4 regions of the Desulfosporomusa polytropa genome follow, and region 1 is predicted to be linked to each of the others. Evidence: riboswitches for the same ligand, from Rfam matches in the RefSeq annotation. Region 1 holds a riboswitch; each other region holds the start of a gene.
What was found. A riboswitch is a leader RNA that binds a small molecule or an ion and turns the genes downstream of it on or off. The one in region 1 is predicted to bind cobalamin.

Region 1 (2,203 bases):
TGTCATCCTTATGATATTGAGAGTCTTACTATAGAAGCTAAATTAAGAGCAAGCGGACGTAAGTTTCTCAAGATTGAAACTGATTATGTGAAAGAAGACAGTCAGAACATCCTGACCCGTCTGGAAGCTTTTGCACAAACGTTAGCCTAAAAGGAGATAGCTATGGAATTCAAAATTGGTATTGATCTTGGCAGCACCGCCATAAAGGCGGTGATTGTTAAAGAGCCAGAACTTATTTGGAAAAAAACGGTCCCCACAGCACCAGGACAGGAAGCATTGGCACTCCAATTAATTGCCGAAGGTCTTGCTGATAGTTCGATAAGAAGACAAGATATTGTCGGTATTTCTGTCACTGGTTATGGCAAAAATTTGATGACCCAGGCACATACGGTTGTCGATGAGGTTTCCGCTAACGCATGGGGGGTGTACTTATTAAGCGATAAAAAGGCACGCACGGTAATTAATATTGGCGGCCAGGATATAAAAATTATCCGCATTTCCGCTGCCGGAAAACTTAGTGAATTTAAAATGAATGATAAATGTGCGGCTGGAACGGGGAGATTTTTTGAAATGGCAGGGCGTATTTTGGACACTCCCATCTATGATTTTGCGGCCTTAGCAGACAAGGCTGACGCTTCTGTCAACCTCAACAGTACCTGTGCGGTTTTTGCGGAAAGCGAGATCGTATCTCTGTTAGCCAAGGGAACAAAAAAAGAAAATATCATTAAGGGTTTGCATGAATCCATTGCCAGGCGCATAAATGGGATGCTGGGAAACCAAGACATTGAAGATGATCTGTATCTTGATGGCGGCTCTGCCAATAACGGCGGACTTGCTGCGGCAATTGAAGATGAAATTTTCCGAGATGTTAATGTTCTAGACTATCCGCAGTTCACAGTTGCCTATGGAGCGGCATGTTTACTAAAAAGATAATTGGCGTAATCTTTTGTAATGAATTTTATACTGACAGATGGTATAGCAATACTCAATGCTAAAGATGATTGACAATAGCTACCAAGAAGTTATATTATTAGATATAATATAACTAATAACAACTGAATACTGTTGAGCCAGGTGCCCTACGGGGCTTAATAGGGAAGACCGGTTAAATGCCGGCGCGGTCCCGCCACTGTAATGGGGAGTTAACTCAAGGTATGCCACTGAGACTATTGTCTTGGGAAGGTTTGGGTAAACTATGATCCAAAGCCAGGAGAACTGCCTGTCTGTCAATCACCGTTTTTTACTCACGAGCGATGAGGAGGGGATTATGGAGAGCGCAATCTTTTACGGTTATTATCAAGGCCGGAATAGAATATGAACGTACGCTTTTTACTTACAGCCCCTTCCTGAATATCAGGGAGGGGCTTACTTATTATTATGCGAAAATGAGGGGGAAATAACCTATGAATCAAGAACAAACTGCAAAAAACAAGGCCATCGTGGTTGTTAGTTTTGGCACTTCCTATCCGGAAACCTTAAAGCTGAATATTGAATGCATTGAGAATCTATTCAGTAAAACTTTTCCTGACTATGAGGTGCGTCGGGCATTTACTTCTCGTACTGTCATTAAACGGATAGCCGAGCGGGACGGAGTTCAGATTGATAATGAGCGACAAGCCTTAGAACGTCTTCAGGCCGAAGGGTTTCAGGAAGTATATATTCAACCGCTGCATATTGTGCCTGGTGCTGAATATGACAAAGTAAAGGGACTTGTTAGCCATTACGCTCATGCCAAGGAAAAGGCTTTTGAAAAAATCCGATTAGGTCGTCCGCTCCTTTATTATATGGGACAGGACAATCATCCAGATGACTATGCAATTGCCATTAAAGCCCTGGCGACTCAACTGCCTAACTCTGAGCCAGACAGAGCCGTTGTGCTTATGGGCCATGGTGGAATGCACCCGGCTAATGCGGCTTATGCAGCTCTACAGTTAAAGCTCGAAGATGCTGGCCTTACTAATGTCTTTGTCTATACAGTAGATGGCTTCCCTTCGTTGAGCCGGATTATCGACAAACTAAAACAGAACCAGGTGAAAAAAGTTACGCTGATGCCGTTTATGTTGGTAACTGGTGATCATGCCACTAATGACATGGCTGGTGATGAAGAGGACTCTGCTAAGTCACAGTTAGCAGCAGCCGGTTTTGAAGTGGATATATATTTCCACGGGTTGGGTGGAAATGTCGACATTCAAGATATCTATAT
Region 2 (2,203 bases), 1.8 Mb from region 1:
AGTAGTGTTAAGTCCGTCGATGACAACAGCGCAGCGATTGGCAGCTGATCCGAGGATTACGCCAGCTAGTGCACCTAATTCAAAACCGCCCACTTTGGCTAAAACATCCAAGCCATCCTGTGGATTGGGCTTATTAACAGCTAAGGCTTGACCAACAATCTCCATCTTGGTCTTAAGCCGGCTGTCTGATATCCCGGTTCCCCGCCCAGTTACTTTTTCCGGAGTTAGACCGGTAAACGCTCCGACAATAGCGGCACTGGATGTTGTATTACCAATACCCATCTCCCCCAAACTAAAGCAGCGAAAACCGTGCCTCACTCGGTCATTAACAATTTCGATACCTGTTTCCACCGCCTGTATGGCCTGCTCACGCGTCATTGCCGGGCCTTGGGTGAAGTCCTGCGTGCCATAGGCAATCTTTCGATGCCACAGTCCGGGAACATACGACATGTCCCCAGCCACGCCCATATCAACCACAACCATATCCGCCCCGCAGAAGTTGGCAAAAGCATTGGCACTCGCGCCTTTGGAGATAAGATAATTGGCTGTCATATGAATCGTTGTTTCGATTGGATAAGCACTCACCACACGTCTAGCCACTCCATGGTCAGCTGAAGCTACCACCATACAAGCCTTTGGCAGTGTAGGCCTTAGTTCACCTGTTATTCCGGCATACTTTTGTACCATCTCTTCCAATCGGCCCAGACTGCCTGCTGACTGTAATAAGCCAGCCAAGCTAGCCTGTACCTGTTCTTTGATTGCTGTATCTGGAGCCATAATCTTCACTAACGTTTCTTGCAGTACGCTCATAATACCTCCTGTTGTTAGATAATAAAAGTAAAAGGCTTTTTTGGTTAAGCCCAAAAAAGCCTTCTTGTCCATGAAGGATGGTTCTGCGATTAAGGCAGGTCTCCTGGCTCCCGGTTCATCAGCTCTTACGCCTTCCCCTTGACGAGTGGCCATGTAAGATCTCCCCGGTACAGTGGTGGGCCCGCGCCTATGTATAGTCTATAGTCTCCCTATACTCAGACTTCCCTATTCTCCCCCTAGAGGGCACCTTATCCGTAAAATATGTATAATTTTATGGTCATTATAACAGACGGCCTTACTACCGTCAATGGTGAAATCCAGTTTTACTGCTTTACTCAATAAAATAAGCTTTTGAGTACTTGTGAACCTTTGCGTACTTTGCGGTAACCACCTTAAGATAGGCTTGATTGAGGTTGTATCGGTTTGTAAAACAACAAAGGACACAAAGAGTTATGGTGAGGGGGTTTTACTTTTGTCATTGCCACAAAAGTAACAAAAAGTCTAGGACCAAAGCCTCCAAAAGCTGAAAAGCCAGGCGGTATTCCTAAAATCCGTAAACTACGCTCAAACAGTACGGATTTTCTTACGGAATACCACCCGGCTTTTCTCCTGCGGAACACTTTTTCCGGCAAAGGCCGGGGAGGCACGGGGGTTACGGGGATACCACTTTGGTAATTAAGATACTGTTAACCCTTTGCGTACTTTGAATACTTTGTGTGCTTTGCGGTAACAATCCTTAAACTGAGCTTGGTTATGGGCTATGGGGTTAGGGTTGTTAACCACTAAGGACACAAAGAGCGCAAAGGGGTACGAAAGTGGAAGTCAGGAAGCAACGAGACGTTCTTTTTGCTTCCATTTGCCTAAGCGGAAGTTTACCGCCAGCAACGATGGATTATCTGGAATACAAGAAAAGGGGGTTTACTTTTGTCATTGCCACAAAAGTAACAAAAAGTCTAGGCCTAAAGCCTCCAAAAGCTGAAAAGCCAGGCGATATTCCTAAAATCCGTAAACTCGCTACGCTCAAACAGTACGGATTTTCTTACGGAATACCGCCCGGCTTTTCTCCTGCGGAGCGCTTTTTCCGGCAAAGGCCGGGGAGGCACGGGGGTTACGGGGATACCACTTTGGCAATTAGGACACCGCTAACCCTTTGCGTACTTTGCGGTAACACTCCTTAAACTGAGCTTGGTTTTGGGCTATGGGGTTAGGGTTGTTAACCACAAAGGACACAAAGAGCGCAAAGGGGTACGAAAGTGGAAGTCAGGAAGCAACGAGACGTTCTTTTTGCTTCCATTTGCCTAAGCGGAAGTTTACCGCCAGCAACGATGGATTATCTGGAATACAAGAAAGGGGGTTTTACTTTTGTCATTGCCACAAAAGTAACAAAAAGTCT
Region 3 (2,203 bases), 2.2 Mb from region 1:
CCGGGTTGGGCTGGAAACTGGGTATGGCATTTATGGCGATAAACATTGGCATGAGTACTCTTGTAACAGTAATTGGCATCTTATGGAATCGCATTAACTTCCGACAAGATGACGCCAGCCATTCGGAACATCAGCAGGCATTTTCCAGTGCGACAGCCGATAAGATCGATCTGGTAGCTGCGGCTAGGACGGCCTTTTGGCAATTTTGGGATATAGCTGTAGTTTTTGTGCCGGTTACGTTTGTTTTCGCGCTGTTTATGCATACAGATAATATTAACGGGATTCTGTCAGGTGTTGCCCCTGTTTTACACAAGGTCAATTTGACTGCAGCCGGAGTTTTGGTCATTTTGGCGGGTATACCTACGATGATTGCGGCCATAGGTGTTGCCGGAACGCTGCTACAAAACGGTGCACTGGTGGCAGAGGAGATAATCTTTACGCTTTTGGTGGCGTCCTTTTTTCATAATATATATGATGCTGTATCTCGCGTATTACCAACAAATCTTTCAATATTTGGCGTCAAGTTGGGAGTTATTGTTACTGTAGTGGGTACTGTCGTCTATCTTGCAATGGTGGTGCTGGCCGCCAGCCTCGCTTTGTAAGCGTGAGTTACCTGATGGTGAATGTTGTGAAATAATCATTGACGTTCTATGTCGACCAATGATATGGTTGGAAAAATATAGAATATTATATTCTCTAACAGACAACTGAATATATTGAGTTAGGTGCCCATTTGGGCTTAATAGGGAAGACCGGTTAAAAGCCGGCGCGGTCCCGCCACTGTAACGGGGAGCAAGCTTAAGGTATACCACTGGGACAACAGTCTTGGGAAGGTTTAAGCAAGCCATGATCCGAAGCCAGGAGAACTGCCTATCTGACAATCACCGTTTTCACCCACGTGGTATGGGGAGGGGATTACAGTTAAGTGCTATATGCGTATTTTACTGAATTCACTCCTGGTTTTACACCAGGAGTTTTTTATTTCACTTTGCTGTATCACTCCCTGCTTTTTATGGCAGGGAGTTTATTTTTTACTAGAGGAGATGGTGCTTTGAATCGAAAAGAGATTGTACATCGCTTGGTACAAATGGTGATTGCTCTTATCGGTGTGAGCTTTCTAACATTTTGCCTGATGTATCTGTCGCCGGGAGATCCGGTAGAGATGCTGCTGGAGGTAGGCGATACCATTGTTTCGGAGGAAACGATTGCGGAGACGCGGGTACAGCTGGGCTTGGATCAGCCTTTTCATATACAGTATATCCGCTGGTTTACTGGTGTCTTGCAAGGGGATATGGGTATGTCGTACTCGGCGAAGATGCCGGTAGTTGAGCGCCTTTGGCAGTGCCTGCCGGGAACGTTGGTGCTAGCAGGCTCGGCTCTGGTGATGATGCTCCTGATTTCAGTACCTTGCGGGATTCTTTCCGCCGTGTATAGAAACCGCACGGTTGATTATCTGATCCGCGGAATTTCATTTTTAGGCGTATCCATGCCGAGCTTTTGGGTAGGACTCATCCTCTTGTATGTTTTGGGGCTGAAGCTGAGGCTTTTTCCGGTTGCAGGCGGTGTAGTGTCGCTGGACCGGATGGTGCTTCCAGCGCTTACGCTGGCCATTGCGATGGCGGCCAAATACACGCGGCAGGTGCGTACGGCGGTTTTGGAGGAACTGGGGCAGGAGTATATCATTGGTGCACGTTCGCGGGGATTTCCCATGCGGAAGATTCTCTGGCGGCATGTGCTGTCAAATGCCTGTTTGCCGCTCATTACGTTGCTGGGACTGTCGATTGGCTGGCTGTTGGGCGGCGTGGCTGTTATTGAGATGGTCTTTTCCTGGCCGGGACTCGGCAAGATGGCCGTACACGCCATTGAGATGCGTGATTATCCTTTAGTACAGGGCTTTGTCCTCTGGATTGCTGTTTTGTATATGGGGATTAATCTGCTTGTCGATATTTCCTATACCTATCTTGATCCGCGGCTGCGGAAAGGAGGACGCTGAGTGACGTTTTTGACAAAGGACAAGTTCTTGTTCGGGCTGTATACGTTTTTAGTTCTGTTGATTGCCGGTTTTGCGCTATTCGCGCCATGGTTGGCGCCTTATGACCCATATGATGCGGTGATGCGGCAGTCGCTGCAGGCGCCGTCGGCGGAGCATTTATTCGGTACGGATAAGCTCGGGCGCGACTGCTTGTCGCGCATTCTTTACGGG
Region 4 (2,203 bases), 650 kb from region 1:
ACCAGTGAGAAGTATCTTGCGTTATACAGCCAGATATACCATATTGATTATGTTGCTCTCCGGTATGCCAATGTGTATGGAGAACGTCAGGGAGATGGCGGCGAAGGCGGGGTAGTGAGCATCTTTACCCGCAAAATAGCGGAAGAGCAGCCTATGTATGTCTTTGGTGATGGTGGTCAAACAAGGGACTTTATTTATGTCGGTGATGTGGCTGAGGCGAATTGCCAAGCGCTTACTGCGCCGTTGTCAGCGGTAAACCGGGTATATAATGTCAGTACGCAGACGCAGACTAGTGTCAATGACCTTGCCGCACTATTAAATAAAGCGGCTGCTAAATCAGCAAAACCGAATTACTTGCCAGCAAGAGACGGCGATATCTATCATTCTACGTTGTCTAACAAGGCGGCTGTTACTCTTCTTGGCTGGAAGCCGGCGATGCCGCTTGCTGATGGTTTGGGTCGGACTTACCATTCCATCAAGGAAAAACTATAAAAGATATGGAAGAAAATCACCCAAGATAAGCAGCGGGTGATTTTTTTGCAACTGTGTAATCTTTTGGCAGGAAAGGGCGTACTTAATTAATTTTGATAATAATTGTCTTGTTAGCAGGAAAATAGTCAAGTATATGGAATTATACCACTAACATAATTTGATAGTGTAAGGGAATGGGTGCTTTGTGCTTAATAGGGAAGTCTGGTGTAATACCGGCACGGTCCCGCCACTGTAATGGGGATGCCTCCTAAATTTGCCACTGGGAAACCGGGAAGGCTTAGGGCGGCGATGAACCAGAGTCAGGAGACCTGCCTGTTCTAACACACGCCGTTAGGACCTACGGAAGATAGGCAGGTGTGGGTACAATAATCAGGCAAAATTTATGTATTGTTTGGTATTATACCCCCTGCTAAGGGGGTTTTTCTATTGTCTGACAAGCAAATGCGCAAAGGAATAACTACAGGGACTTGTGCAGCCGCAGCGGCCAAGGCGGCAGTAATGGCTTGGCAAGGTCAGCAGGTTGCTGCAGTTGAGGTCATTTCGCCGCAAGGCATAATGCTGGTAGCACCAATAGCCGAAAGTCATGCGCTGACACATGGTGGTGTTGGCTGGGTAATTAAGGATGCTGGTGATGATCCGGATATTACGAATGGGGTTAAAATTGCAGCTGAAGTAATTATAACTGATCAACCAGGTATTATTATCAGGGCCGGTGAGGGCGTAGGGACGGTGACAAAGCCGGGTCTGGCTATGCCGGTAGGCGAACCGGCTGTAAACCCTGGACCGCGTACTATGATTACGCAAGCAGTTAATGATTGTTTGCCAGCAGGCAAAGGTGCTATTGTTACTATTTCGGTTCCCAACGGGGAGGCATTAGCTGCTAGAACGCTCAATCCCATATTAGGAATTGTCGGCGGTTTATCCATTATTGGTACTACCGGGATTGTTGAACCCATGTCTGAAGAAGCTTTTAAGAATTCGCTAGTTCCTCAGATCAGTGTGGTGCAGGCGCTGGGATATGACGAAATCGTTTTTGCGCCTGGGAAGATTGGACAGGATATTGCCATTAATCGGTATGGTTTGCCAGCAGAAACGGTTGTGCAAACTAGCAATTTTATGGGGCATATGTTGGAACATGCCGTGAAGTATGGAATGCGGCAGGTGCTTTTGTTTGGTCATCTAGGTAAAATTGTTAAGGTGTCAGCCGGAATATTTCACACTCATAATCGAATGGCTGATGCCCGGATGGAAACATTAGCTGCCTATTTGGCTGTCAGCGGGGCGCCACAGGCTGCCATTGAAGAGATATTGTCTTCGACTACAACAGAAGCAGCTATGCCAATTATTGCTCGCTATAATATGAATAAGGTATATAATTTATTAGCTGAAAGGGCTAGTGCCAGAGCGATGCGTTATGTGTTTGGTGATTTAACCGTGGGGACAGTCATCGTGACTTTGAAGGGAGAGATACTGGGCCTTGATCAGACGGCCCGGGAAATTGGAGGCCATTTAGGATGGAATGTACCTATCGAATAATTATTGTCGGTATTGGTCCCGGTTCGCCTGATTATATGTTGCCAATAGCCAGCCGGACAATTGCAGCGGCTACTATTTTGGTCGGTAGCCAACGGGCGCTGGATACGTTTGCGTCGATTAATCAGGTTACCAAGGTGATTGATAAAGATATTAGCGGTGTGCTTGATTTTATTGA

Region 2: another riboswitch for cobalamin. It lies ahead of cobT (nicotinate-nucleotide--dimethylbenzimidazole phosphoribosyltransferase); the one in region 1 lies ahead of ACZ449_RS08355 (sirohydrochlorin cobaltochelatase).
Region 3: another riboswitch for cobalamin. It lies ahead of nikB (nickel ABC transporter permease); the one in region 1 lies ahead of ACZ449_RS08355 (sirohydrochlorin cobaltochelatase).
Region 4: another riboswitch for cobalamin. It lies ahead of cbiD (cobalt-precorrin-5B (C(1))-methyltransferase CbiD); the one in region 1 lies ahead of ACZ449_RS08355 (sirohydrochlorin cobaltochelatase).

Annotation. Positions count from the first base shown of each region.
Region 1 covers NZ_AP042400.1:1,378,973-1,381,175, forward strand. The annotation lists gene ACZ449_RS08345 (2-hydroxyacyl-CoA dehydratase subunit D) at 1-150, shown strand, start outside; gene ACZ449_RS08350 (acyl-CoA dehydratase activase) at 163-933, shown strand; cobalamin riboswitch at 1,056-1,237, shown strand; gene ACZ449_RS08355 (sirohydrochlorin cobaltochelatase) at 1,404-2,203, shown strand, end outside.
Region 2 covers NZ_AP042400.1:3,218,652-3,220,854, forward strand. The annotation lists gene cobT (nicotinate-nucleotide--dimethylbenzimidazole phosphoribosyltransferase) at 1-810, opposite strand, end outside; cobalamin riboswitch at 887-1,076, opposite strand; gene ACZ449_RS16910 (hypothetical protein) at 2,064-2,203, shown strand, end outside.
Region 3 covers NZ_AP042400.1:4,773,439-4,775,641, forward strand. The annotation lists gene ACZ449_RS23970 (hypothetical protein) at 1-602, shown strand, start outside; cobalamin riboswitch at 707-888, shown strand; gene nikB (nickel ABC transporter permease) at 1,013-1,993, shown strand; gene nikC (nickel transporter permease) at 2,003-2,203, shown strand, end outside.
Region 4 covers NZ_AP042400.1:725,107-727,309, forward strand. The annotation lists gene ACZ449_RS05110 (NAD-dependent epimerase/dehydratase family protein) at 1-492, shown strand, start outside; cobalamin riboswitch at 651-822, shown strand; gene cbiD (cobalt-precorrin-5B (C(1))-methyltransferase CbiD) at 934-2,028, shown strand; gene cbiE (precorrin-6y C5,15-methyltransferase (decarboxylating) subunit CbiE) at 2,007-2,203, shown strand, end outside.